Regions from separate parts of the Sinomonas terricola genome, predicted to be linked through region 2. Evidence: riboswitches for the same ligand, from Rfam matches in the RefSeq annotation. Region 2 holds a riboswitch; each other region holds the start of a gene.

Region 1 (9,445 bases), on a different contig from region 2:
GCGCTACACCTCCGCGAGCTGGGTGGCCGGCCGTGCGAGCCCGTAGTGCTCGCGCAGGGTCGAGCCCTCGTACTCGGTCCGGAACAGCCCCCGGGCCTGCAGGATCGGCACCACGTGGTCCACGAACTCCTCGAGCCCAGACGGCAGGGCGGCCGGCATGATATTGAAGCCGTCGGCGGCCCACGCCCCGGACCATGATTCGAGGGCGTCGGCGATCTGCTCGGGCGTGCCGGCCACGGTCCGGTGCCCGCGGCCGCCGCCGAGACGCCCGATGAGCCGCCGTACCGTGAGCCGCTCGCGCCGTGCGAGGTCCACGATGAGCGTGTACCGGCTCTTCGCCCCCTCGATCTCGTCCTCGCCCGGGAGATCCGGGGGCAGTTCCCTGTCCAAGGGCAGGTCCTCGGGCGCGACGCGAAGCGTCCGGGCGAGCTCGTCCCGCGCGTACTCGGGGCGGATCAGCGCGTCGAGCTCGCGCTCGCGCCGCCGCGCCTCGGCCTCGGTCCCGCCGATCACGGGCACGATGCCCGGCAAGATCTTGATCGAGTCAGGGTCGCGTCCGGCCGCCGCAGTCCGAGCCTTGAGGTCGGCGTAGAACGCCTGCGCCTCCTCGAGGGTCTGCTGCGCCGTGAACACGGCTTCGGCGTAGCGCGCCGCGAGATCCTTGCCGTCCTCCGAGGAGCCGGCCTGCACGATCACGGGGTGGCCCTGGGGAGACCGCGGGATATCGAGCGGGCCGCGGACCGAGAAGTGCGGCCCCGAATGGTCGACGGCGCGTACCCGGCTGTCGTCGCCCCACACCCCGGCCGCCTTGTCGGCGAGCACGGCGTCGTCGTCCCACGAGTCCCACAGCTTGAAGGCGACATCGAGGAACTCGGCCGCGCGCTCGTACCGATAGCGGTGCAGCGGCTGATCGTCGAGGCCGAAGTTCCGCGCGGCGTCGGCCCCCGCCGTCGTTACGACGTTCCATCCGGCGCGTCCCCCGGAGAGGTGGTCGATCGACGCGAAGCGCCGCGCGAGGTTGTACGGCGAGTTGTAGCTCGTCGAGGCCGTCGCGATAAGTCCGATGCGGTGCGTCGCGGCGGCGAGCGCCGCGAGGAGAACCGTGGGCTCGACGGCGCTCGAGGGCCGCCGCGCGACCGATCCCCACAGCACCGGAGAGTCGGCGAAGAACACGGAGTCGAGCTTGCCGCGCTCCGCCGTCTGAGCGAGGCGGGTGAAGTGGGCGAGGCTCGTGCCCGCGTGCGGATCGCTCTCGGGGAGCCGCCACGAGGCCTCGTGGTGGCCCGTGCTCATGAGGAACGCGTTGAGATGCAGCTTCCTCGCCACGGTCAAGCCCCCGCCCCGACGGAGACGACCTCGGAGTACTGCGACGAGTCGCCCTCGATCGCCTGGCTCTTCGTCCCGTCAATCGCCACGGGGACGTCCCCGGCGATGGTCACGCGGTTGAGGCGCCGCGGCTGGTCGTCGTAGTTCGATGGCGCGTAATGCTGCGTGATGCGGTTGTCGAACAGGACGAGCTGGTTCGCCTCCCAGTTCACGCGGACCACGTTCTCAGGCCGCGTGACGTAAGCCTGGAGGAGGCGCAGGACGTCCTTCGACTCCGTGTTCGAGAGGCCCACGATGCGCAACCGCTGCGCGAAGCCGCCGATGAACAGCCCGCGCTCGCCGGTCAGCGGGTGGACGCGGACCACGGGGTGCGCGGTCTGGTACTTGATGCGCGTGAAGATCTTGCGGCGGTCCTCGGCGTTCTGGTGCTCGAGGTTCTTCGGCACGGAGTAGTCGTAGTCGTTCGTGTGGATGGCCCAGAGCGTGTCGGCGAAGTTGCGAAGCTCGGCGGGCAGGTCCTGGTACGCCCCGGCCGAGGACGCGATGAGCGTCTCGCCGCCGTATCGCGGGAGCATGATGCTGCGCAGCGTCGAGGCCTGCGGCGGGTTGAGCACGAACGTCACGTCCGTGTGCCACGTGTTCGCAGAGCCGTCTTCACTGTCCACGGGGAGGACGTTCTCCGCGCCGTCCACCGACGCGACCGTGGGATGGGCTTTCGTGAGCGGGCCGAAGCGCGACGCGAAGCGCACCTGCTCCTCGTCCGTGCGGATGTTAGCCTCGCGGAACACGAGGGCCTTGTGCCGGTTGAGGGCCTCGCGAATCTGGGCGATCACCTCGTCCGAGAGGTCCTGGCTCAGGTCGAGGCCGCGGATTTCGGCGCCGATGCGCGAGCCGAGCTTGGTGAATTCGAGGCGGGTTTCGAGCGACGTTGTCATGGCTGGATTCCTTTGCGTGGGGTTTGGCGAGAGGGAGAAAGGCTAGGAGCGGGTCTCGACCCGCCACCGCGAGAAGTGGCGTTCGAGCGCGACGAGGAGGGAGTTCACGGCGAGCCCGAGGAGCGAGACCGTGAGAATTCCCGCGTACATGTCCGGGATGAGGAAGCTGGACTGCGCGTTCACGATCAGGTACCCGAGCCCGGCCTTCGCCCCGACCATCTCCGCGGCGATGAGCACGAGGATGGACGCGGTTCCGGCCATGCGGATCCCGGTGAAGATCGTGGGGACGGCCGAGGGCAGGATCACCTTGCGGAACAGCGCGAGGCTCGAGAGCCCCAGCGAACGCGCCGCCCGGACGAGCAGCGGGTCAACCGTTCGGACCCCCGCGATCGTGTTGAGCAGCACGGGGAAGAACGCGGCGTACGCGACAATCGTGACCTTCGATTCCTCGCCGATCCCGAGCAGGAGCGTGAACACGGGCAGGAGCGCGAGCGCGGCCGTGTTGCGGAAAACCTCGAGCAGCGGCGTGATGAACGAGTTGAGCGGCCGGTACCACGCGATGAGCAGGCCTCCCGCGACCCCGAGGACGACGGCGACGCCGAACCCCGCGATCGAGCGCGTGAGGCTCGCGGCGAGGTGCCCCCCGAGCGCGCCGTTCGCGAGGAGCTTCCCGGCGGCCGCGAGCACCTCGTGCAGCGGCGGCAGGAAGACCTGGGTGGACGGCGGCGCGAACCACAGCGGGCCGATCTCCCACAGCGCGAGGAAGGCGAGGACCGCCGCGGACTTCCACAGGGAGGAACGGACGACGGCGCCGACTCGCCGGAGCGTGCGGCCCGCCCCCTCGCCTCGGCTGCCCGAGGGAGCTTCCCCGGGGGCCTCGGCGGACCGGAGGGATGGCACGGTGAGTGTGCTCATCAGGCGGGGATCCTTTCTGCGTTGGCGCGGCGGACCTCGTCGTGCAGGAGGTCCCACACCCGGTGGCGATAGTCGACGAAGGCGGGGTGCGAGCGGATGTCGGCCTCGTCGTCGTACGCGGGAAGGTCCACGTCGACGATCGCCTTGAGCCGCCCGGGCCGCGAGCTCAGGACGGCGACGCGCTGGCCGAGGTACACGGCCTCCTCGATGCCGTGGGTGATGAAGACGATCGTCTTGCCCGTGGCCCGCCAGATCTTCAGGAGCTCACCCTGGAGCTGCTCGCGGGTCTGTGCGTCGAGGGCCGCGAAGGGCTCGTCCATGAGGAGGATGTCCGGCTCGAACGCGAGGCTCCGGGCAATCGCGACGCGCTGCTTCATGCCGCCGGAGAGCTCGTGCGGGTAGCGGTCCTCGAACCCCGCGAGGCCCACGAGGCCGAGGTAGTACCTGGCCTTCTCGGCGCGTTCGCGGTGGCTCAGGCCCGGTCCCTCGAGCCCGATCGAGACGTTCTGCGATGCCGTGCGCCACGGGAAGAGCGCGTACTGCTGGAAGACGATGGCGCGGTCGGGGCCGGGGCCCGTGACGGGCTGGCCGTTGACGAGGACTTGCCCGGATGTGGGTTTCGTAAGCCCCGCGAGCAGGTCCAGCAGCGTGGTCTTGCCGGAGCCGCTCGGCCCGACAAGAGTGAGGAATTCGCCCTCACGGACGTCGAGCGTGAGGCTGTCGAGGGCGGGCGAGGTTCCGCCGCGCACCGAGAAATGCTGGCTGACGTCCCGGAGGCTGATTTTCGGGGTCATGTCTCACCCTTTCGCGAGGGAATTGAATTCGTTGGTGTAGTACTTGGGCGGCGTGATGGGGCTGTTCAGGATGCCCGTCTCGCGGAGCCACGAATCCCAGCGGGAGAAATCCGCGTCGGTAACAATTCCCGCATTCGGCACGCCGACGCTCTTCCAGTACTGGAGGTTTGCGGTGCTCTCGCCGCGGTTGCGCTTCTGGATGATCTGCGTGAAGCGCTGGATCACCTGATCGCGCGGAGTCGTGCGCTCCCATTCGATGGCCTTCGCGACGCCGGTCGTGAACGTGCGCACGGTATCCGGATTCTGGGCGAGGAAATCGCTCCGGAACACGTATTGGCCGCCCGCAAAGGCGCCGAACAGCCCGTAGTCGCTGAAGAGCGAGCGCAGGCCGCCCGTCGCGATGGCGTGATCCTGGAGGGGCCCGCTCAGCGAGCCGACGTCGACCTGCCCGCGCCGAACGGCCTCCTCCGTGTCGTTCGGCGGGAGGACCACGAGCTGCACCTGATTGATCTCGTCCTTCGAGAGCCCGTTCTTCTCGAGCCACGTGTCGATGACGGCCTCGGAATGCGCGCCGAGCGTATTGACCGCGATCTTCTTGCCGATGAGATCGCGCGCGCCGTGGATCGAGCTCTCGTTCTTGACGTAGAAGCCCGAGAAGGTCTTCTCATCCTCGCCGTAGTAATTCACCACGGCTTTTACGGGCGCTCCCGCTTCGACGAGCTTGACGACGGCGCCGGCGAACGCGCCGCCGAAATCCGTCTGTCCCGTCGCGGCGGACTGGATATCCTGCGGGCCGCTGATCGTATTCCCGACCCACGTGAGCTTGACGTCGCCGAGGAATCCGAGATCCTGGGCCAATTCGGGCAGGGTGACATTGTTCGCGGAGCCCTGATACCGGAGTTCCGTGACCTGGTGCGCCCCACTCGTGGCGGCGGCCGGGCCCGAGCAGGCCGAGACGGCGAGGGCGACGATTGCGGCGGAGGTCGCGCCGACGATGGACGTGAGTTTCTTCATGGGGGAGTTCCTTGGGGGTTCTGTGGCCGCGCGGAGGCAGCCGTGAAGGCACGCCGAACGAACCGGGTGTGCGCTCGGCATGGTGAAAGGCAGGGACGAGAGGGGAAAACGGGTGTGGCGATCCGCCGCGCCCGGGCGAGAGGCGCCTTCGACCGGGGCGGCGGTTCGGCGGGCTACAGGGTGTGAAGGACTACTTGGCCCAGTAGACGTGGTTCGTGAGGGGACGGAAGCTCCCCGGATCCGAGACGCTCACTGCCTCGCCGATCAGGATCACGTGGTCCCCTGCGTTCACCCGCTGCCAGAGGCGACACTCGATGCGCGGGACGTCGTCGGCCACGATTGGCGAGCCCAGCGCGCCGGGCTCCCAGGCCAATCCCGCAAACTTGTCCGTTCCCCTCGCCGCGAACCGCTGCACGAGATCGCGGTGCGATTCGGACAGGATGTGCACGGCGAAGTTGTCGGTCGAGGTCCACAGGCCGAAGGACGAGGACCGCTTGTCCACGGCCCACGAGACGAGCGCGGGCTCGAGGCTCACGGACGTGAACGAGTTGCTCGCGAGGCCGGCAATCGCGCCCTCGTGCTCCGTGGTGATGACCGCGATGCCTGTGGCCCAATGCCCCATGGCGCGGCGGAGCTCCGCCCCGCTGACGGCGTTCTGCACAGTTGTCACGGTCATCTGCTGTCCCTCGGCATTCCCACCGGACGCCCCTTGCGGGCGCCGTACTTGCCGCGGATGGCCACCGCGGCCGGATCCTCATCTGGGGCACCCCGCTACGGGAGAGGGTTGCCGCCCGGCCAGCCAGAGCTTGTCGCCGGGACTCTTGATCCTTGGCCTCGACTGTATGGGGCGGCGCAGGGGCGGGTCTAGGCACGCCGTAACAGGGAAACGCGGCGTCTCACGCGTGCCAACGTGACTGCGCGTGACGTCGCGTTGCGGGGGCTGGGAGAGAGGCGGCCACGCGTCGAGCGAGAGGTGGCCACGCGTTCATGTCTCGGATGCGTGGCCAGATGTCGCCATACGCGTGGCCAGATGTCGCCATACGCGTGGCCAGATGTCGCCATACGCGTGGCCACTCGCGGTCCGAGGGCGTGGTGCGAACGCGTTGCGGGGTTCAGTCGCCGGTCTCGACGTCGACCCGGGCCGCGACGCTGTCCGCGCGGGTGTCGTTTTTGATGGCGTCCCGAGCCCGCGCGGCCGCGTCCTCGGCGGCGCGTTCGGCGTCGTCGTGATGCGACCCGTCGTTGCGCGCTTCCTGAGCAGCCAGGGTGAGCCCAAGCTCCTGTTCGATCTGCTGGATGATTGCCTTCGCCTGGGCCGAGAGCTCGCGCCGGGTGCCTCCCAGGATCACGAATTGGAGCGCGACCGCCGTGGACTGGCAGTCCGCGCACGCGATGTTGGCGGCGAGGGAGCGATTGTTGGCCTCGATGGGCGCGGCTCGGGGGCCGGTGATGATCTGGACGGACACCGCGGTCGACGAGCAGCCCACGCAGCTCGACCACGCCGTGGCGACGTTGTCCCCGACGGCCGCGGCGGGGCCATCCAGCGTGACGGTCTGGAGCGTGGTCGCCGTTCCGGAGCATCCGTTGCATTCGCTCGTCGCGACGGCGGTCGCGACAGCCTTGCCGCCCGTGGGCCGGAGGCCGGTCTCGGAGCGCGCCGCGTCCGTGACGAGGGGGTTGGCCGAGGTAGGGATCGCCGAGGATGCCACGTCGAGCGACGACGACGCGCGGGACTCATCGGATGGCCCGCGGCCTTCGGCGGAGGCGGACTCCGGAACGGAGGCCGCGAGTGCGACGGCGGCGAATGCGGTGACGAGGAGGGCGAGCGGGTGCTGGGGGCGACGCGCCATGCCGGCACATCCTTCCGGGGCTAGCGATGGACCAAGATTCGGTCCGCGTGCGCCTTTGCGGCGAGCGGCCCGGGAAGGCCGAAGTCGTCGGCCGAGTTCCCCCCGATGGCTGCTTCGAGCCGTCGCGAGGGCGAGAGCCCCATTTCGTCGCGGAGCCTCCGGCGGAAATCCTCGAGCGTCCGGTGGGCGCCTGCCGCGTTGCCCGCGCGGAGCTGGCCCCGGATCACGAGCGCGTGGGCGGATTCCCGGAGCGGCTCGATCGCTGCCGCGTGCATCGCGGCGGCGATCGCGGCGTGCGGATCGTCCTCCGCGAGGCACCGCTGGGCGACCGCCTCGAGGGCGGCGATGCGCAGCTCGCGCAGCCGCTCCTGCTCGAAGATGACCCAGTCCTCGTACCAGCCGGGGAGGAGCTCCGCCGAGTAGAAGCGCTCGGCCTGACGCGCGCTGAGCGGGTGGCCCGCGCGGGCCGCTTCTGCGCTCCGCCGAAGACCGTCAACATCGACGACGACGGTGGGGGCGAGCGAGACGGGCTCGGCGGCGTCGCCGAGGAGGCCGGGAAGCTGGTGGCGGAGCTTGAACACGGTGGCCCGAAGGCTCCCCGAAGCCTGCTGTTCCGTGCTTTCCGGCCAGAGGAGGCCAGCGAGGAACGAGCGGGGCCGCTGGCCCAAGAGTGCGAGTGCCGCAATAAGGCGCTGCTGGCGTGCCCCGACGGGGACGGTAGTCCCGTTGCGGAGGAGTTGCCAGCATCCCAAGAGGCGCAATTCCCATTCCATGGGCGGTAACCCTCCATCGAGAAGCGAGAGCCCGCGGGAGGTCCGTCTGGTTGGCGATTCTCCCCGGTGATGCACGCCTGCTGAACGACTACAAGCATGACGATGCCGAGATAATCCAGTCAATGGATTTTTTCGAATTGACTAGATCTTTGGGCTAAGCTTGAGCGTACTCCCTGTATCATGAACGATTCAGTCACACGTGCCATGGATATGGCCATGCCCAGAATGCACCGCGGACGTTCCTGAGACTACATAGCTCTTGGACACGGCTTATGGAACACGACACACCACAATCGCTGAGTCCGTCGGGGAGTGTCCCGTGGACGGTCGTCCATGGAACAGTTGGCTGATGGTGGGGTGTTGATCTGCTGAAGTCGTCCGCGTAGACGACCGGAAGTCCCTCTGCACGGCCTCGGCTGGCCTCCGCGGAGCGGTCCTCTGAGCGATCCCTCCCCGGGGACAAACCATTGAGATCGTGATGCCAGGACGGCGCGCTGATCACGAGGGACCCTGAACGGGGGCGTTCAGGGTCCCTCGTGGGGAGCGCGCGGGGGCGGTTGACTGATGGGCCGCGGGGATCTCCGGTGTCGGGCCTGGTCAGCCCCGTGCCGGAGTGGTCTCCCTGGGGCGGGGCCGTGTCCGGGTTGCTGACGGCTTGCCCACTCGAGCCCGTCGCTCCACCCTTCCTGCGAGGTGGGTCAGCGGGTAGCAGACGAGGAAGAAGAACAGGAGCACCCCGGCGAAGATCGGCGCTGCGTGGCCATCGCCCTCGGACAGCTGGGAATACTCTACTGCTTGGCGGGATCGTTGAAGGACCTCGATGACGCCGATCAGGGAGGCGAGGGTCGTGGCTTGGATGAGGTCCACTGCGAGGTTCACAACGGGTGGGAGCATTCGGGCAGTTGCCTGGGGGAGGATCACCAACCGCATGACCGACCGCCACGGGAATCCGAGCGCGGAGGCGGCCTCGAACTGGGCGGTCGGAATGGAGCGGACGGCCCCGCGCACCACTTCCATGACGTTCGCGCTGCCCCAGAGCGAAAGGCCTACGATCGCTGCTTCGCCGGATGGGAGTTGCAGTCCCAGCGACGGGGAGACGAAGAACACCATGAAGAGCGTGACCAGGACGGGAAGCCCTCGGAACAGCTGAAGGTAGATCGTCAGGATCCACCGGAACGTGTCGTTCAGACCACCCTTGGGAAGGCACAGAAGGACGCCGAGCACGACCCCGACCAGAACGGACGCTACTAGCGATGCCAGCGCGATGATTGCGGTCTGCAGGGCGCCCGAGGCGACGAGGCCGAGGGTTGGCTGAATCCACGATAGATCGTTCATCACACACCTGCTCCCAGTGCATAGCGTCGGCTGATCATGTGCATCACTGAGCTGAGGGCCAGCACGAGCGCAAGGTAGACAGCGCCCAGGACGACGAACAGCTCGACAGTTCGGAACGTTTCCGCCGACAGGCGCTGCACGACGAAGGTCAGCTCCGCAAGGCCGATGCTCAAGAGCAGGGCGGAGTTCTTCACCACGGAGATCATGGTGTTCGTCAGGCCCGGAAGGGACAGGCGCAGGCCGATCGGGACGCTGACGTTGATGAAGGCGCGGGCGTGCGAGAAGCCCAGGGCCCGCGCCCCCTCCATGTATCTGGGTGATACCGAGCCGAGGCCGGCGCGCTGCGAAATACCTGCCAAGTATCACTGCGATTCACAGCTCACTCGGATGCAGCATCTCGAACGGCGCAGCCGGTAGGAGTAACGGCTTCGTGGTCCGAAGCCATATCCAGAGGACGTCTGGCACCGCCAGCACATCGTTCCGGCCTCTGATGGCGGAGCTAA
Region 2 (9,445 bases):
GGCGCGATCTGGGGGCTCGCGGTCGAAGGCGTCGAGGTCGAGGACATCGCCACGACGTCCAAGACCATGCCCGAGTTCCCGCACATGTGGGCGCGCATGCTGGGCTTCGGCGAGGCCGCGGCGTCCGCCCAGACCGGCGCGCGAGCGGACGGAGCCCGGTAGGCCCATGGCCGCCCGCGAATGGGACGAGAGCGACGTCCGGATCCGCCCGAACAAGAAGGGCAGCCGGCCGCGCACTAAGGACCGCCCGAGCCACGAGGACGCCGTGACCGGCCGCGTCATCACGGTCGACCGCGGCCGCTACACCGCCGTCGTCGCCGAGGACACGCCCGAGGAGCGCATCGTCGTCGCGGCCCGCGCGCGCGAGCTGCGCCGAACCCCCGTCGTCCCGGGCGACTTCGTCGGCCTCGTCGGGGATGTGAGCGGGCGGGCGGACACCCTGGCGCGCCTCGTGCGCGTCGAGGAGCGTCAGACGGTCCTGCGGCGCAGCGCGGACGACGACGATCCCATCGAGCGGGTCGTCGTCGCCAACGCGGACCAGCTCGTGATCGTCGTCGCGGCGGCCAACCCCGAGCCGCGCACGGGCTTCATCGACCGCGCCCTCGTCGCGGCCTACGACGCGGGCATCGAGCCCCTGCTGCTCGTCACGAAGGCGGACCTGAGGGATCCGGCCCCGCTCTTGGCCACCTACGAGCTCCTGCCGCTCGCCGTCGTCGTGAGCCGCACCGCGGAGGCCGACGACGACGCGGGTGAAGCGCCCGAGGGCGCCTCGGCACCGGACGGGCAGAGCGTGCGGCTCGACGACGACGCCGTCGCCCGCCTGCGCGAGGAACTCGACGGCAAGGTGACCGTTCTGCTCGGGCACTCGGGGGTCGGCAAGTCGACCATGGTCAACGCGCTCACGGGTGCCGACCGCGCGACGGGGGGCGTCAACGCGGTGACCGGCCGCGGCCGCCACACGTCGTCGTCGGCCCTCGCCCTGCGGCTCGACGGCGCGCCCCCCGGGAGCTGGATCATCGACACGCCGGGGATCCGCTCGTTCGGCCTCGCCCATGTGGACCCCGACCGGATCCTCCACGCGTTCCCCGACCTCGAGCCCGGCACCGAAGACTGCGCGCGCGGCTGCCGGCACGACGCGACCGCCGTGGACTGCGGGCTCGACGCCTGGGTTGCCGAGGGCCACGCGGGCCCGCACGGGCCCGCACGCCTCGCATCCCTGCGACGGCTCCTCGGGGCGGGGCCGCGCGAGGAGATCGCCGACGCCAAGGAACTCGGAACGCTCTGATTCCGCCCCGATCCGCGCCGGACACCGTCCAACGTCCAACTAGACGATAGCGTTGAGCCCATGACCCTCGCTGCCGAGTCGTACACTGACGACCTCCGCCTGGCCCACGTGCTCGCGGACTCCGTCGACGCGCAGACCATGGACCGCTTCAAGGCCCTCGACCTCCGGGTCGAGACGAAGCCCGATCTGACGCCCGTCACCGACGCGGACCGTGCCGCCGAGGAAGCCATCCGGGGGCAGCTTTCACGGTCGCGCCCCCGCGACGCCGTCGTGGGCGAGGAATTCGGCACCACGGGCCACGGCTCGCGCCGTTGGATCATCGACCCGATCGACGGGACCAAGAACTTCGTCCGTGGCGTGCCCGTGTGGGCAACGCTCATCGCGCTCGTCGACGGGGACGAGGTCGTGGTGGGCGTCGTGAGCGCGCCCGCCCTCGGCCGCCGGTGGTGGGCGGCGAAGGGTGCCGGGGCGTACACGGGCCGCTCACTCGCTTCCGCAACCAAGCTCAAGGTCTCCGACGTCTCGCGGATCGAGGATGCCTCCCTCTCCTACTCGAGCCTCTCGGGCTGGCGCGAGCGCGGGAACTTCGGCGACTTCCTGAGCCTCACGGAAGACGTGTGGCGCACGCGCGCGTACGGCGACTTCTGGTCTTATTGCCTCGTGGCCGAGGGCGCCGTCGACATCGCGACCGAGCCCGAACTGCAGCTGTACGACATGGCGGCGCTCGTGCCGATCGTCACGGAGGCGGGGGGCCGCTTCACGTCCCTCGAAGGCGAGGACGGTCCCTGGGGAGGCAATGCCCTCGCGACGAACGGCATCCTCCACTCGGCTGCGCTGCACCGGCTCAACCCCGAGCTCGACGACCTTCTCGTCCCATAGGGGAACGCCACGCACGAACTCCAGACCCGCGCAAGGGGCGCACTTCACGGGATGTAACACGGGCGCGCCGGCTGGAGGCCGTGCGCGCCCTCCCGTAATCTCGTGTTCAGGTCACGAGTGCCAGCGCGAAGCCCCGGCTTGCTGGCCGGCAACCCTCCTCACGCGGCGGGGTGCCCCGGGTGACGACCAGGCCGGTCCGGAGCGGATACGGCAAGCGCGGCCCCCGCGAGGCGGGGCCCCGACCCCGAGGTGCAGTCATGAGCACGCCCGTCGTCGTCCAGTCTTCTTCCCCGTCCAACCAGGCCTCGGCCTTTGGTTCCTCTCCCCTTCTTTCCCCTGCGAATTACCCCGACTCCGTGCGCCCCTTCGCGGACGTCATCGGCGCCGAGCTCATCACGCCGCTCGCGGGCGGGGGCGAGGTCCGCTACGCCAACCTCGACTACGCCGCGTCGGCTCCGGCGCTCACCGAGGTCGCGGCGTACCTCAACGAGGTGCTCCCCTACTACGCAAGCGTCCACCGCGGCGCGGGGTACGCATCTCAGGTGAGCACGTCGCTCTACGAGAACGCGCGGGGGATCGTGCGCGAATTCGTCGGGGCCCGCCCCGACGACGAGGTCATCTTCACGCGCAACACCACGGATTCGCTGAACCTCCTGGCCAGCTCGGTTCCCGGTTCGGGCGAGGTGCTGTACCTCGACATCGAGCACCACGCGAACCTTCTCCCGTGGCAGGCGCGTCCGCACCGCAGCGTGGTTGCCGCGCGCACGCTCGCGGAGACGCTCGAGCGCGTGCGGGCCTGGCTCAAGGCGGGCGAGATCAGCCTCGTCGCCGTGACCGGCGCGTCCAACATCACGGGCGAAATCCTGCCGATCACCGAACTTGCCGCGCTGGCCCACGAACACGGTGCGCGCATCGCCGTCGACGCGGCCCAGCTCGCGCCGCACCGCCGCATCGACGTCGCGGGGGCCGGGATCGACTATCTCGCCTTCTCCGGGCACAAGCTCTACGCGCCGTTCGGGGCGGGCATCCTCGTGGGCCGCCGCGATTGGCTCGACGAGGGCCGCCCGCATCTCGCGGGAGGCGGGGCCGTGCGCGAAGTGCGGCTCGACTCGGTCGCGTGGGCCGATGGCCCCGCGCGCCACGAGGCCGGCTCGCCGAACGTGCTCGGCGCTGCGACGCTTGCGAAGGCCGCGCAGGTGATCTCCTCGCTCGACGAGTCCGCGTGGCACCGCCACGAGCAACAGCTCCGGTCGGCGCTCGTCGACGGGCTGAGCACGATCGAGGGTGTGACGGTGCACCGGCTCTTCGAGGACTCGGACCTCGGAGCAAGCACGGCGTCGCGCGGCGCCGTCGGCATCGTCAACTTCTCGATCGCGGGGCACGACGCGGGCCTCACCGCGGCCTACCTCTCCGCCGAGCACGGCGTGGGGCTCCGCGACGGCCGCTTCTGCGCCCATCCGGCCCTCCGCCGCCTCGGCCTCCCGTCGGGCTCGCTGCGGGCGAGCTTCGGCCTCGGCTCGCGGCTCGACGACGTCGAACGCCTCGTGGCTGGTGTCCGGGAACTCGTCGAACGCGGCCTGCGCCTCGACTACCGCATCGACGCCGGCCGGTGGGTTCCCGCCCAAGACGGCCGCCCGTTCCCCGTGTGGGCACCCAACACGCCCGGCACCGCTGGTGCCGCGCCCTGCGTCGCCGAGGACTGACCGATCCGCCTCGTGCGGCCAGCGCCTTCTTTTCCCGGTAGATTCGACCCTGCGAATCGGGGGAACCCGGGAACTGAGCGTGCAGGGGCATGCTGGAGAGGAAAGCAACAGCATGGCGCGGGGCGGACCGAAATTCGACGACCGACGACGGCGAGAGCTCGCCGAGGCGTTCCTCGACGGCGGAGCCCATTACGAGCAGGTGCGGCCGGGGTATCCGGACGCGGCGGTGGACTGGATCCTGCCGCCTGGGGCGAGCACCGCCGTCGACCTCGGGGCCGGGACGGGAAAGCTCACGGGCCAGCTCGTCGCGCGAGGCCTCGCGGTCACGGCCGTCGACCCGAGCCCGAGCATGCTCGCCGAGCTCACCCGCCTCCACCCGGGTGTCGCCGTCGTCATAGCCCCCGCAGAGGCGACGACTCTACCGAGTGGCTCCGCGGACCTCGTCGTGGCGGCGCAGGCCTGGCATTGGTTCGATCCCGGCGCCGCGAGCCGCGAGGCGGCTCGGCTCCTCGCGCCGGGCGGCCGAGCGGCACTCGTCTGGAACCAGCTCGACACCTCGGTCCCGTGGGTGCATCGCCTTTCCCGCATCATGCATGCCGGCGATGTCCACAAGCCTGACTACCACCCGCCCACTGGACCCGAGCTCACGGGGTGGGAGTCGGCAGTGTTCAGGTGGGAGGACCCGATCACGCCCGAGGGGATCATCGAGCTCACGAAGTCGCGCAGCTACTATCTGCGGGCTTCGGAGAAGCAGCGGGCGCGCGTCGAAGCGAACCTCGCGTGGTACCTCCACGAGCATCTCGGCCACCGGGACGGCGGGCAGCTCCTGCTGCCGTACATCACGCAGGCGTGGCGCGCGGTCGCCGCGACGCACTAGGGCCCGCGTCAGTTCCGCGCCGCCTTGCGCCCGCTGACAGTCGCACCTAATGTTTAGGTGTACCGAAACTCAATGATGAGGCAGGCAGAAACTGCCGCGACTCTTCCGAGACATCGCAAAGGCTGGGCGGCGTGAGCAGGACTATACGGGACACCGGAGAGCGGCCGGCGCGTCGCCTCCGATGGCCCTTCGCGATCGGGCTCCTCGGCCCCGCGTTCGTCGCGTCGATTGCCTACGTCGACCCCGGAAATGTCGCGGCGAACCTCACGGCAGGGTCGCGCTATGGCTACCTTCTCGTGTGGGTGCTCGTGCTTGCGAACGCGATGGCCATGCTCATCCAGTACCAATCCGCGAAGCTCGGCATCGTCACGGGCAGGACGCTGCCCGAGCTCCTCGGCGAGAAGCTCCGGCCCGTGACGCGGCGCCTCTATTGGGCGCAGGCCGAGGTCGTCGCTCTGGCGACGGATCTCGCCGAGGTGGTGGGCGGCGCGATCGCCCTCCAGCTCCTCTTCAAGGTGCCGCTCCCCCTCGGCGCCGTCATCGTCGGAGCCGTCTCCATGGGGATCCTCGCGATCCAGGACCGGCGGACCCAGCAGCGCTTCGAATTCGCCATCATCGGACTCCTCGCGATCATCACGATCGGCTTCCTCACCGGGATGTTCGTGAGCCCTCCCGCGCCTTCAGGCGTCGTCGCGGGACTCCTTCCGCATTTCGACGGGCCCGAATCCGTGCTCCTCGCCGCGTCCATGCTCGGCGCGACGGTCATGCCGCACGCGATCTACGTCCACTCGGCCCTCTCCCGCGACCGCCACCGGGGGGACCCGCACACGCATGTGCCGCCACACGCCGTCGCGCGTCTCCTGCGCGGGACGCGCTTCGACGTCGTGATCGCGCTCGGCATCGCCGGCGTCGTCAACGTCGGGATGCTCCTGCTCGCGGCCTCGACGCTCGGCGGCCGCGAAGGCACGGACTCGATAGAGGGCGCGCATGCAGCCATCGAGAGCGCGCTCGGACCGCTCGTCGGAACGGTCTTCGCGATCGGGCTGCTTGCGAGCGGGCTCGCGTCCACGGCAGTCGGCTCGTATGCGGGCGCGACCATCATGGAGGGGCTCCTGCACCGGCGGATCCCGCTCATGGTCCGCCGCCTCGTGACCCTCGTGCCCTCGGTCGCGCTCCTCGCGCTCGGCCTCGATCCCACGATGTCCCTCGTGGTGAGCCAGGTCGTGCTGAGTTTCGGGATCCCGTTCGCGCTCATCCCGCTCATCCGGCTCGCATCCGACGCGTCGCTGGTCGGCGAGTTCTCCATGCCGCGCACGGTCGTCGTCGCGGCCTGGGGGAGCGCTGCGCTCGTCGTCGCGCTCAACCTCGTCCTCGTGTGGCTCACGGCGACTGCGGGTGCATGACGACGGCGCCCCGCCCCACGACGACGCCGCGTCCCCGCGGCCCGGCGCAAGGGTGACGGTAGGCTGAGACAGTGAAAAGCCAGCCATCTTCCTCGATCGAGGACTACGTGAAGGTCATCTACTCCTTCACGGAGTGGCAGGACAAGCCCATCACGTCGTCCCAGCTCGCCGCTCGCCTCGGCGTCGCGAACTCCTCGGTGTCCGAGATGGTGCGCAAGCTCAAAGACCAGGGCCTCGTCGACCACCGCCCGTATGGCGCCGTGCGGCTCACCGCCGAGGGCGAGCGGCTCGCGCTCACGATGGTCCGGCGGCACCGGCTCCTCGAGACCTTCCTCGTCGAGGAGCTCGGCTACAGCTGGGACGAGGTCCACGACGAGGCCGAGCAGCTCGAGCACGCGGTCTCCGAGACGTTCGTCGAACGCCTCGCGGAGAAGCTCGGGCACCCTGAGCGCGATCCCCACGGCGACCCGATCCCCACACCGACGGGCCGCGTCGAGCATCCGTCGGCCTTCCCGCTCGGCGGGCTCGACCCCGGCCATGCCGGGCGCATCACGCGGATCAGCGACGACGACCCCGAGATGCTCCGCTATCTCGCGCGCGAGCACATCGGCCTCGACACGGCCGTCGAGGTGGTGCGCCGCAAGCCTTTCGGCGGGCCGCTCGTCGTGCGGATCGGGGGCGGGGGCGCCGCACACGAGTTCGACGTGCCGGATTCGATCGCCTCCGCGCTGTGGGTGCACAGCGACGCGCCCCACGAGGGCTGCACCATCGAAAGCGCGTGACGCGCCTCAGTCCTTCCGCCTGAGCCAGAACGAGGCGATCAGGTTTGCGAACGCGACCGCGATAAGCGCCGCGCCGGGCACCGGCTGACGCACGACGACGACGGCGAGGCCCGCGGTCGCGAACATCCCGAACGAAGCGAGCGGAAGCCACGGCCAAGGGATGCGGCGGGACGCGCGCGGCGCGAAGAAGAAGGCCCACAGAACGACGACGGCGAGCGGCAGGCCGATGCCGAACACGACGTTCGCGGGTGGCGTGCCACGGAAGCCCGCATAGGCCCAGGCGGCGAGCATCGCGATCTCGAGAAGAAACGCGACCAGCCCCTGGACTGCCGCGAGAACGGGCCGCGCGGCAGGCGGCCGCGGCCTGCGGGCGCGCTCGGTGTCCATTCGCTCGGGCATGAGGCGAGCTTAGTCGTGCTCTTCGGTTCCGCCTACGACGGCCGAGCCGGCCCCTGAGGAGGATGGCCTGGCGGCAGCCTTCGGATTGCGGATCCACGCAGCCGACGTCGCCGCGCTCGCGGCGAGCAGCCCCGCCGAGGCGAGCATGCCACGGCGGAGGCCGGCCTCGTCGAGCACGCCGCCCATGATCCCGCCGGCAGCCGCGATGCACACGAGAGAGGCGACACGGGCAACGGCGTTGTTGACCGCCGACGCGATGCCGGCCGCCGTGATGGGCGCTGCGTTGAGGACGGCCGCCGTGAGCGGCGCCACCATGATGGACAGTCCGATGCCGAACAGGACGACGGGTGCAAGGATGTCCCGCCAGTAGTCGAGGGGCGGCGTCTCGAGCGCGATCCAGGCAAAGGCCACGGCCCCCAGCGCAGGGCCGAGCGCCATCGGCAGGCGCGGCCCGATGCGTGCCCCGATCCGAGCGGCTGTCGAGGAGAGGAAAAGCAGGGACAGGGTGGCCGGAAGGAGCCCTAGGCCCGCCTCGAACGCCGTGAGCCGCATGCGCTGCTGGAGGTACAGACCGAGGATGAAGAACCCGACACCGAGCGCTCCGTACGCCCACCACGTTGCAAGGTTGCCTGCCGCAAAGTTCCGCTCGCGGAAGAGGGCGAGCGGAAGCATGGGCGTGGCCGCAACGCGCTGCCGCACCGCGAACGCTATCCCCGCGACGACTCCCGCCGAGAGGCACACGATGACGAGCGGGTCTCCCCATCCGCGGGCACCCTGCTCGATGAGCCCCAGCACAATGCCTCCAAGGGCGACGACGGCGAGGGACGCGCCGAGCGCATCGAGCCTCCCCGAGGGCGCGGGGGTGGGGACGGCCTTCTTGAGCTGGACAAGCGGCCGCCACATGAGTATGGCGGGAACGACGTTGACGAGGAACACGAGCCGCCAGGTCGCGAGGTCCACGGCAGCGCCCCCGACGAATGGCGCGGCAACCGCCGCGGCCGAGGTCCAGGCGGTCCACAGGCCGATCATGCGGGCGCGGACAGGGCCCCCCGAGGACGCCGTGATGAGCGCGAGTGCGCTCGGTGTCACAACCGCGGCGGCGGTTCCCTGGAGCAGCCGGGCGACCACCAGGATCCAGTCGCTCCATGCGAAGCCGCAGACGAGGGACGTCGCGGTGAACGCGATCACGCCGATGCCGAGCACGCGCGCCCGGCCGTAGCGGTCGGCGACCGATCCCGCCGCGAGGATGAACGCCCCAAGCGTCAGCAGGTAGCCGTCCACAACCCACTGCTGGAAGGCGAGTCCGCCCCCGAGCTCGCGCATCATCGCGGGCAGGGCAAGGTTGACGGCGCTCGCGTCGAGGATCACGAGACAGCTCGAGCACACGGCCACGAAGAGCACACGGCGTTGGAGAGACGTCATCACCGGGTTCTCGGGTGGTCCCGCGGGTTGGGTCACACGCCCATCCTGCTCCACGGAGCTCGCGAGGTCGAGGCGGCACCTCGTGGCCCGTGGCCCCACTCGGAAGGAACCGGCGACAGCAGTCCCCTCCTCGCGCACAAGTCCCCCACCGGAGAACTTAGGGGCGAGGAGAGAACTGCGATTCGCGACAACGGGACTTTCGGACGCCGTCGGAAAAACAGAACGCCCCCGGTCCGAAGACCGGGGGCGAAAAGTGGAGATGGGGGGAATTGAACCCCCGTCCGATGCGGCTTTGTCAGGGCTTCTCCGGGCGCAGTATGCGTCGGGATTTCTCGGCCCCAGCCATCATGCACACAAGTGGCTGACCCGGGCCCAGTCATCTAAGAGTCCCAGCAGCCCCAATGACGAGGGCTACCAGCAGTGGCTATCTAAACGACGCCAGGATCCGGGACGATAGCATTCCCGGGCTGACGGACTCGTTCGCTACTTAGGCAGCGAGAGCGAAGTCAGTGCGCTTAGAGTTGGCACTTATTGTTTTGCAGAGAGCGTTGACGAGATGACTCTGCATCCTCGGCCCGCTTCACCTGTCTCAACCAACACCGTCGAAACCGATCATCCCCTATTCGGTTGTCAACCGACCGGCGTGCCTCGCGGCTCACCGGAACATCCAGTATAGCGCCCCCGAGAGGCGGTTC
Region 3 (9,445 bases), on a different contig from region 2:
ACGTGCGCGATCACGAGGACGAGCCACACGAGAAAGCTCACAACGTGGATCCGCAGGAGGATGTCCGGCGCGGGGCCAGTGACGGCGAGCGCGATCCCGCTCCCGATGACGGCGAACGTCGACGCCATGAGGACCGGGGACAGCACCCGCATGAGGAGCCGCGGCGGGCCCTTGCGACGGTACGCCGCGTCGCGCGCGTAGTAGCGGACGAACCGCCAGCCCGTGCTCGCGGTCTTGACCGCCACGGGACCCGCGAGGAGCACGCCGACCACGAAGTGCCACAGCATGAGCTCGCGCAGGAGGGCGACCGTGACGATTTCCGCGGCGAACAGGACGAGCAGGACAGCCCCGGTCAGCGCCGTGAGCCGCTCGTTGGCGACGGCCCCGGAGCCGTTCCGCTTCGCCCGAGCGGGGCGCGCGTTCACCCGTCCCCGAGAAGCGAGCGGTACAGCTCGATCTTCGTCTCGACTGCGTTCAGGTTCTCGGTGACCTCGGCGAGCTGTGCGAGGACCCGCTCGCGGTGCGCCTCGAGGAGCGCCAGGCGCTCGCGCTCGTTGCCGTTGCCCGCGCGCACAAGCTCGGCGTACCGGCGCACCTCCCGCACGGGCATCCCGGTCGCCCTGAGGCGCGCGACCATGAGGATCCCCGTGACGTCCTGATCCGAGTACTCGCGCCGCCCCGATGGGCTGCGGTCCACGTCGTGGAGCATGAGCCCATCGCGCTCGTAGTAGCGGAGGGTGTGCGCGCTCAGCCCGGTGCGCTCGGCGACTTCGGCAATGGTCAGGCCCATGCTTCACTACTCTGGCCCCTCGGGAACACTTCGGCAATCGCCCCATTCAGGCGCGCCATCGCTGCTGACACAATGGCCGCATGCGCACCTTCGGCGTGGAGGAAGAGCTGCTCATCGTGGACCCGGCGACGGGCCAGCCGGCAGCCCTCGCTGACCGCATGCTCGCGGTCACGGGCAGGCCGCCGGACATGGTGCGCGAGTTCAAGCTCGAGCAGATCGAGGTCCAGACGCCGCCGTGCCGCGACCACGACGAGCTGCTTGAATCCCTCTTCGCGGGCCGCCAGCTCGCCGACCGCGCCGCTCGACGGTGCGGGGGTCGCGTCGTCGCGCTTGCGACGTCCCCCCTGAGCAGCGCCACGACCCTCACCCCCGACGAGCGCTTCGCGCACATGGACCACGAATTCCGCCTCACCGCGCGCGAGCAGCTCACGTGCGGCCTGCACGTGCACGTGGGCGTCGCCTCGCCGGACGAGGGGGTGGCCGTGCTCGACAGGATCCGCGAGTGGCTCCCGCTTTTCGCGGCCCTGAGCGCGAACTCGCCGTTCTGGTTCGGCGTCGCGACGGGGTACGCGAGCTACCGCACGCAGGCGTGGAACCGCTGGCCGTCCTCCGGCCCGCAAGAGCTGTACGGGAGCGTCGCGGCCTACCGCGAGCGGATCGCGGCGATGATCGCGACGGGCTCGATCTTCGACGAGGCGATGGCCTATTTCGACGCCCGGCTCTCCAGGAACCACCCCACGGTCGAGGTGCGCGTGCCCGACGTCCCGCTCGTCGCGGGCGATTCGGCGCTTCTCGCCGTCCTGATCCGCGCCCTGGTCGAGACGACCGCGCGGGAAGCGGCCGACGGCGTCGCCCCCTTGGGCACGCCGGTCGCCGTCTTGCGCCTCGCGGCGTGGAGGGCGAGCCGCTCGGGCCTCGACGCCGACCTCGTGCACCCGGTCGATGGCGTTCCCGTGCCCGCGGGCGCCGCCGTCGAGGCTCTCATGGCGTATATCGCCCCGGTGCTGCGAGACGGGGGCGAGTACGCGCGGACCGAGCTCGCCGTCGCCGAGCTCCTCGCGCGGGGCCCCGGTGAACGCGCGCAGCGCGAAGCGGCCGGCCGAGGAGGGCTCGCGGCGGTCGTGGCCATGGCGATCTCGCGTACCGCTTCGCCTGCCGGCGGCTGGGACGACGGCGCGCGAGCCACCTTGAGCGTCGTGCCGCGCGTGTAGGGTGGGTCGTGCCTCAGCCCCGCAGGAGGCGATGCAGCATCGCCCGGTACGCGACCGGGGCGATCCACGAGGCCACGAGGCCGACGGCGGCAGGGAACCTCCCGAGGCCGAACTCTTGGACCCAGCGGACGGTCGCGCCGTCCGAAGTACCCTCGCGGCCGTGCCCGACGGTACGACCATACTCAACCGTGAGGTCCACGAATCCGCGAATGAGCTTCCCCGACTTGACGATGAACACGTGGCCAGGAGACCCCGGAGCCGGGGGCGAGATCTCCTCGACCGTCATGATGTCGTTGAAGCCCACGCGCCCCAGCGTCGTGCAAGCCACAAACCGATGGCCGGGCTGCAGCTCCTCGGCCGGCGCCATGCCGTGCGTGATGTGCGTGAACGGGATGAGACGGTCGTGGGCCCGGAGATCGAGGATCCGGGCCCACGCCTCAGGGGGAGGCAGCGGCGTCTTGAGCTTCAGCTCGAATCGCGTCAGGTGGCCACGGGTTGGGCGGGATGTGGCCACGGGTTGGATCCGTTACCCGCGCAGCGCCTGCTCGAGGTCCCCGATGAGGTCCCCGACCTCCTCGAGGCCCACGCTCAGCCGCACGACGCCGTCGCCCAGCCCGATCGCGGCCCGCCCCTCGGCACCCATGGCGCGGTGCGTCGTCGTCGCCGGATGTGTGATGAGGGACTTCGAGTCGCCCAGGTTGTTCGAGATGTCGATGATCCGCAGGCCGTTGAGGAGGCGGAACGCGGCGTCCTTGCCCCCGCCGTCGGGCGCGTTGAGCTCGAACGTGAGCACGGTCCCGCCGGCGCTCATCTGCTTGCGCGCGAGCTCGTACTGCGGGTGGGACGCGAGGAACGGGTACTTGACCCAGCTGACCTCGGGCTGCGCCTCGAGCCACTCGGCGATCGCGAGGGCGCTCGCCGACGAGTGCCGCACGCGCAGCCCCATCGTCTCGAGTCCCTTCGTGAGGACCCACGCGTTGAACGAGCTGAGCGACGGGCCCGTGTGCCGCATGAGCTGCTTGACCGGGCCGTCGATGTAGTCCTTTGGCCCGAGGATCGCGCCCCCGAGCACGCGGCCCTGGCCGTCGATGTGCTTCGTGCCCGAGTACACGACGACGTCCGCGCCGAAGTCGAGGCTCCGCTGCAGGAGCGGGGTCGCGAAGACATTGTCGACGACGACGGTGGCGCCCGCTGCGTGCGCGAGGTCCGCGACGGCCTGGATGTCGACGAGCTCCTGCATGGGGTTCGACGGCGATTCGAAGAACACCGCGGTCGTCGGGACCGAGAGCGCCTCGCGCCATTGCTCGAGGTCAGGTCCGTCGACGAAGACCGTCTCGACGCCCCAGCGCGGGAGGATTTCGTTGAGGATCACGAAACACGAGCCGAAGAGGCTCCGGGCGGCCACGACGCGGTCGCCCGCGGCGAGCAGCGCCCCGAGTGCCGTGAAGACCGCGGACATGCCGGACGCTGTCGCGAAGCACGCCTCGGTGCCCTCGAGCAGCCGAAGCCGCTCCTGGAACGTGGCCACGGTCGGATTTCCGTACCGGGAGTAGACGAAGCGCTCGTCCTCGCCCGTGAAGGCACGCTCGGCGGCCTCCGCCGACTCGTAGACGAAGCCGGAGTTGAGGAACAGCGCCTCGGAGGTCTCCTGGAAGTTGGTGCGGTCGAGCCCGCCGCGCACAGCCTTGGTGTCTTCGCTCCAGCTGGCGGCGTTGATGTTGAAGGTCACTGACTTACTCTTGTCCTACGTTCGTGGGGAGACCCCGGTTCTTCCAGCCGTTGACGTTGCGCTGCCCATCGGGGCCCGGGACGCCTTCGAAGCCCTCGGTCACGTTGTATGCCGTGAATCCGAGGTTCGTCGCGGCGGCCGCGGCGGCCGCGGAGCGCTGGCCCGAACGGCACAGGAACAGGAGCTCGGTGCCCCTGTCCTCGGGGCCCTGGAGTTCGAGCTCCATGATGAAGTCCGGGTTCGGAATTCCACCCGCGAAGACCCACGGGATGAAGAGCGGGTCGTTGTCGGTCTGCCGCGTGTCCGGGATGCCGATGTGCGCCCATTCCTCCTCGGTGCGCACGTCCACGAGGACGGCGGAGCCGGACTTGAGCTTCTTCCACGCCTCGTCGGGCGTGATGTCTCCCGCGTAGCTCACGCGTGCCCCTCCCCGTCGTATTCGCCGTCGCTGCCAATGCCTTCGGCCAGGTCATCCACCGCCGAGGCGACGGCCGCGTCCGCGCGCGCCACGGCGTGGGGGAGGATCACGGCTTGGGCCACGATCACGTCGGTGCCGTTGAACGTCGCGGCGGGGCTTCCGTGCAGCACGTAGCCGTCGGCGAGGGCCTGGGAGATCCGGGCGCAGAATTCGCGCGTGTCGGGGCCGGTCAGGAGCCGGTAGGCGAGGCGCTCTTCGGAGGGGGTCGCCGGGGCGGCGGGATCGTTGAGCGGCGTGGCGGCCGGCTCTCCCGTGTCAAGGGCAGTGTCGGACATGGCGGGCTCCTTCTGGCTTGCGTATCGAACGTCGAATGGCCGAGTCGTCACCTGAGGCACCCCGCCGGACGGAGGGTTGCCGGCCAGCATGTCAGGGCAGTGCGACGGGGAGGGTGGCTCCGCCGTCGCGCGCTGGCGCTCGTTACTCTTCGTTGAACGTAGCATGCACCGCTGGGGCCAGCCATGGGAGGGCGGTAACGATTGGCAATATCGGCCCGCCGCCCGCTCAGTACCGCCAAGAGGCGAGGGGACGACGGCGGGAGGCTCCGCCGTCGTCCCCCCGCCTTCCGCCGGGCGTCAGTGGAGCACGAGCTGCCCGAGCACCGCGGCCGCGATGAAAGACGCACTGTAGGTCACGAGGGCCACGATGATGATCTTCCAGCTGAGCGACTTGAGGGCCGCGACGTCGCGGCCCAGCGTGAGGCCGATGAGCGTGAGCGACGGGAGGCCCACGAGGGTCGAGTCGAGGTGCTGGGTGATGCCGGCGATAAATCCGGCCGTCGGCATGAAGGGAGCTGAGACGATCGTTGCGAGGGAGAGGACCCACACGCTCGACGGGACGGACGGCAGCAGCCTGGCCAGGGCGAAGGAGACCCCGGTGAGCGCGAGCAGCACGACGACGCCGAGGATGTCCTCGGGGTGGAAGGACTTCGTGCCCACGGCGTTCGTCACGAGGGCGATGACGCCCATGATCGCGTAGGCGAAGACGAGCGTCCGCGGACTCGTCCTGACGGTCGGATCGTTCTCCACCGCGACCGGCGCCTCGCCCTCCGAGGCCGCCTCGGTCTCCACGGCGAGCTTCCGGAGGGACTTGCCCTCGTCGTTCCGGCCGAAGACGCGGCTCCAGAAGCGGTAGAGGGCGCGGCCCAGCGGCAGGGAGAGGAACACGCCCGCGTAGAAGCCCACGATGTTGGTCACGAGATTGGAGAGGGCGGCGAGCGCGGCGATCTCGCCCGCGTGCTGGGGGTAGAGGATCGACAGCGCGCCCACGCCGCCGAGCATCATCGAGGCCGAGCCGAGGCCCAGGCCGAGGGCGAGGGCGCGCGGGTCCAGGATGCCGAGGTTGCCGATCGTGCCGGCGAGCAGCGAGATGAAGACGGCGCCGAACAGGCTCCCGAGGAGCCACACCGAGAAGACGCCGCGGTATTCGCCCGAGCGGACGCCGAAGCGCTGGAGGGCGTAGGCGAGGAAGGACTCGCGGTCGATCGACCACGTTGCCCCGATGGCCACGCGCCCGAGGCCGAGGGCGACGGCGATGGGCAGTGCCAGGATGACGGTGCCGAAGATGTGCCCGGCCTCCTGGAGCACGACGGCCGGCCCGATCTCGGTGATCTTCGCGAGCGACGGCCCGATCCCGAGGCCGAGCCGGGCGAGGAAGACGATGATGCCGATCTCGAGGAGAAGCGTCGCGACGGCGCGGCTCGACGCGGACAGCCGCCGCACGCGCTGTGTGCCGACGATGCCCCCGATGATGACCGCCCAGATGATGGGGAGCAGCACGAGGGCGGCGGGGCCGATCTGGAACTTGTACGTTCCGATGAGCACCGCGACGACCGAGATGACGGCGGACACGACGATGACGGTCGTCCAATGCCCGCGCGTGATCCCTCGGGTGGATGTCTCTGAGGCCTGATCGAGGACCTGCGCTGGGGCGGTGGCGGGGGTGTCGGGGGTCTGGCCAACCGTCTGGGGCTGTTGAGCCATGTGATCACTGTCCTTTGGGAAGCGCATCGTTGCGCTCGTTTCTGTATACCAAATAACTCTAGGCTGTTCGCGCTGAGATGTAAATCACGTGCAGATTCTAGGTCGGCAGCTCGAACATAGGTATACCAAAGAACCGATGGCATGCCACCGTGGCCCGAAGCGGCTTTCGGCGACGCGAAGCGGCCGCCGCCCCCGCGCCCCGCGCGGGCGTCAGGTGGGGTCAGAACCCGCGCGCGGTGCCCAGCGTGCGCGCGAGCATCTCGAGACGGCTCACGTGCCGGCTCACGGCCTCGTTCACCAGCACGAGGTCGACCCCATGGGTTTCAGCGAAGGCGCGATGGGTGCTGGACGAGCGCATGAGGTCGGCGGCGGCGCGAGCGGCCTGCTCGGCCCGGTCGAGGGTGCGCTCGCAGGCTTCGAACGACGACGGCGTCTCCGCACCCAGGAGCCCCTCGATGCGGGCTTCGAGCGATGCGGCGGCGTCTCCCATCGCCTCGAGGCCGGCGGTCTTCGCTGCGACCCGCGTGCGCGCGAGCATGGGGAGGGCCTCGTCGAGGCTGAGCGGGCGGGCGGCAGGAGCCATGGCTGGTGTACCTCACGGTCGCGGTTCAGGGAGGTCGACGCTGACGCCGTGACGCTATCGGCTCGACGTGAAGGCGCGGGTCCGGGTGCGGTGAAGCCCGGATGAACGGTGTTTGAAGTCTGTCCACGGGCGCCTTGCGGTCGAGAAGGCGGCCTGAGGCCCCCTTTTCGACCGCAACGCGTCTCTCCCCGCGCGCGGGGTTAGCCGTGGCGGGAACTCAGTCTCAGCCGCCCAGTGTGTCGAAGCCGAGGCATCAGGCAACCCGGAACGACACGGCGTGGACTGCGTTGTTCCCGTAGCCCTGGCGGTTCCACGTGGGCGATTCCGGCTGGGTGCGACCGGCGAGATCCGTTGCCCGGGCTCGAACAGTTACATCGCCAGGCCGCTCAAGTCTCGCGCGCAGTTCCCACTGTTGCCAACTGTGCGGGCGGCGTTCGCCGACAAGCCGGGCGTCCTGCCATTCGGCACCGTTGACGCTGACCTCCACGCGGGCGATCGCGGCCGCCCCAGACCACGCGACGCCGCGAACGATGGTCTCGCCCCGCGGCAGGTCGGCCCCTTCGGTGGGCTCGATGATGAGCGATTTGACTCGCTGAAGGGTGACCGCATACGAGGCTCCCTCGACCTCGTACTGGTACGTCGTCGTCTGGAAGTGTCCAACGAAGGGATGATCCGTGAGTTCGATGGCGTGGAGCCACTTCACCGAGGCGACGCCGTACCACCCGGGCACGATCATGCGCAGGGGGAAGCCGTGCTGGATCGGGAGCGCTTCGCCGTTCATGGCGTAGGCGAGCAGGATCTCGCCGTCCCGGGCCGTGGCGAGGGACAGTCCGCGTTCGAACGAAACCTCTCCCGTCGAGCCGGAGACCGAGCCGTGGTCGGTACCCCGGAACACGACGTCGGTCGCCCCCGGCCGCACCCCAGCACGGTCAAGGACGACGGCGAGCGGGACACCTGTCCATTCGGCGGTGCTCACCGCCCCGCGCTCCCACTGCTCCCCGGGTGTCGCCGGCGACAGGAAACGGCGGCCGTTCCCAGCGCATTCGAGCAATACGGCGTGGGTCTCGGAGGGCAATCGGATCAGATCAGTCAAGCTCATGGCCAGCGGGCGCTCCACGAGACCCGTGACCTCGAGCTTCCAGGTGTCGGCATCAGAAGCCGGCACCTGGAAGTGATTGCGCACGTAGAAGTGCGCATTGGCTGTCACCGAATCGCCCAAGGCGCCGACGGGCGTCTCGCAGTTGAGCGGTTCCGCGCGGTGGATCAACATCTCACGCCGGCTGCGGGACGATCCGGATGTAGGGCTTCGGCTCCTTCCATTCTCCGAAGATCTCGCGGGCCTCGTCGTTCTTGACGGAGCCAGCGATGATGACGTCCTCACCTTGTTTCCAATTGACTGGCGTCGCGACACGGTGCTTCGCGGTGAGCTGGAGGGAGTCGACGACGCGGAGCACCTCGTCGAAATTGCGCCCTGTGGTCATGGGGTAGACGAGGATCAGTTTGACCTTCTTGTCAGGCCCGATGACGAAGACATTGCGCACCGTCTGGTTGTCCGCGGGCGTGCGGCTTTTGGCGTCCCCGGAGGTGGCTGCCGGAAGCATGCCGTACAGCTTCGCCACGGTGAAGTCGTCATCGCCGATCACGGGGTAATTGGGACGAGCTCCCTGCGTTTCCTCGATATCGGCGGCCCACCGTTCGTGGTCGGCTGTGGCGTCAACAGACAGGCCGATGATCTTGACGCCGCGCCGGTCGAATTCGGGCTTGATCTTGGCCATGTAGCCGAGCTCGGTTGTGCAGACGGGCGTGAAGTCCTTCGGATGCGAGAACAGCACTCCCCATGAATCGCCGAGCCATTCGTGGAAGTGGATATCTCCGGTGGTTGTCTTCGCGGAGAAATCGGGTGCGATATCACCCAGCTGCAGTCCCATCGTTTCCTCCTAAATTATTCACGGGACGCGTACTACGCGTTCGTAATCTGTACCGGCCATGTGTTCGCAGAGCGCCCTGCACGCACCGATCTTTTCGGCGAATCCCGGGTCGCGTTTCCATTGGGCCCGCGAGTCGGCGTCCTTCCACTCCGAGAAGGACAGAAACTCGCTGGGATTTGTCAGCCCCTGAAGCAGGCTCGCATCGACCATCGCTGGATGATGCTGGTGGGTCCACTCCAGGAACTCCCTCCAGCGGAGGACGAATTCCTCTTCCCGGCCCGGCAGCACCTGCCACCTTCCCGAGGCGTACGCGTCTGGCATCTGAAGTCACCTCCTGCGTTGTTTCCGCATTTCTGACGGTAGGGAAGCCTTGTTCCCCAACTGTTCCCCGCCTACCATCAGGTCGTGGTGACGTGTGTCATCGTCGTGCTGGGGTCTTTCCGGGTCGTGGTCGACGGCCGGCAAGTCCCCGACGATTCGTGGAAGCGGACCAAAGCGGCCGGGCTCGTCAAGATCCTCGCGCTCGCGGAAGGCCGGCAAGTGCACCGGGACGTCCTGGCCGACCAGCTCTGGCCCGATCTCAGCGGGCCGGCAGCCGGTGCGAACCTCCGCAAGGCGCTGCATTTCGCGCGGGCCGCGCTGGGCTCCCCCGACGCTGTGCAGGCGCGCGGCGACCTGCTGGTGCTGCTGCCCGACGCCGACGTCTCGATCGATGCGGAACGATTCGAGTCCGAGGGGCGAGCCGCA

What was found. Region 2 has a riboswitch for S-adenosylmethionine ahead of SPF06_RS15060 (aminotransferase class V-fold PLP-dependent enzyme). Riboswitches for the same ligand answer to the same signal wherever they lie in the genome.
Region 1: it holds a riboswitch for S-adenosylmethionine, as region 2 does, so the genes downstream of both, SPF06_RS16360 (flavin reductase family protein) here and SPF06_RS15060 (aminotransferase class V-fold PLP-dependent enzyme) in region 2, are expected to answer to the same signal.
Region 3: it holds a riboswitch for S-adenosylmethionine, as region 2 does, so the genes downstream of both, SPF06_RS04500 (DUF1737 domain-containing protein) here and SPF06_RS15060 (aminotransferase class V-fold PLP-dependent enzyme) in region 2, are expected to answer to the same signal.

Annotation. Positions count from the first base shown of each region.
Region 1 is NZ_JAYGGQ010000013.1:127,059-136,503, reverse strand. It holds gene SPF06_RS16385 (LLM class flavin-dependent oxidoreductase) at 4-1,326, opposite strand; gene SPF06_RS16380 (TauD/TfdA dioxygenase family protein) at 1,329-2,261, opposite strand; gene SPF06_RS16375 (ABC transporter permease) at 2,304-3,176, opposite strand; gene SPF06_RS16370 (ABC transporter ATP-binding protein) at 3,176-3,970, opposite strand; gene SPF06_RS16365 (ABC transporter substrate-binding protein) at 3,974-4,984, opposite strand; gene SPF06_RS16360 (flavin reductase family protein) at 5,175-5,660, opposite strand; SAM riboswitch class IV at 5,700-5,811, opposite strand; gene SPF06_RS16355 (hypothetical protein) at 6,097-6,834, opposite strand; gene SPF06_RS16350 (AfsR/SARP family transcriptional regulator) at 6,855-7,607, opposite strand; gene SPF06_RS16345 (amino acid ABC transporter permease) at 8,205-8,942, opposite strand; gene SPF06_RS16340 (ABC transporter permease subunit) at 8,942-9,301, opposite strand.
Region 2 is NZ_JAYGGQ010000012.1:23,515-32,959, reverse strand. It holds gene aroA (3-phosphoshikimate 1-carboxyvinyltransferase) at 1-162, shown strand, start outside; gene rsgA (ribosome small subunit-dependent GTPase A) at 167-1,285, shown strand; gene hisN (histidinol-phosphatase) at 1,346-2,164, shown strand; SAM riboswitch class IV at 2,274-2,387, shown strand; gene SPF06_RS15060 (aminotransferase class V-fold PLP-dependent enzyme) at 2,422-3,867, shown strand; gene SPF06_RS15055 (class I SAM-dependent methyltransferase) at 3,980-4,744, shown strand; gene SPF06_RS15050 (Nramp family divalent metal transporter) at 4,876-6,147, shown strand; gene SPF06_RS15045 (metal-dependent transcriptional regulator) at 6,219-6,929, shown strand; gene SPF06_RS15040 (YrdB family protein) at 6,936-7,328, opposite strand; gene SPF06_RS15035 (MFS transporter) at 7,338-8,750, opposite strand; RNA gene ssrA (transfer-messenger RNA) at 9,002-9,370, opposite strand.
Region 3 is NZ_JAYGGQ010000001.1:919,973-929,417, reverse strand. It holds gene SPF06_RS04530 (hypothetical protein) at 1-425, opposite strand, end outside; gene SPF06_RS04525 (MerR family transcriptional regulator) at 422-790, opposite strand; gene SPF06_RS04520 (glutamate--cysteine ligase) at 871-2,001, shown strand; gene SPF06_RS04515 (hypothetical protein) at 2,015-2,515, opposite strand; gene SPF06_RS04510 (O-succinylhomoserine sulfhydrylase) at 2,528-3,730, opposite strand; gene SPF06_RS04505 (rhodanese-like domain-containing protein) at 3,735-4,148, opposite strand; gene SPF06_RS04500 (DUF1737 domain-containing protein) at 4,145-4,483, opposite strand; SAM riboswitch class IV at 4,492-4,630, opposite strand; gene SPF06_RS04495 (DUF3100 domain-containing protein) at 4,781-6,187, opposite strand; gene SPF06_RS04490 (hypothetical protein) at 6,408-6,770, opposite strand; gene SPF06_RS04485 (sulfite oxidase) at 7,024-8,040, opposite strand; gene SPF06_RS04480 (peroxiredoxin) at 8,042-8,698, opposite strand; gene SPF06_RS04475 (antibiotic biosynthesis monooxygenase family protein) at 8,717-9,019, opposite strand; gene SPF06_RS04470 (BTAD domain-containing putative transcriptional regulator) at 9,104-9,445, shown strand, end outside.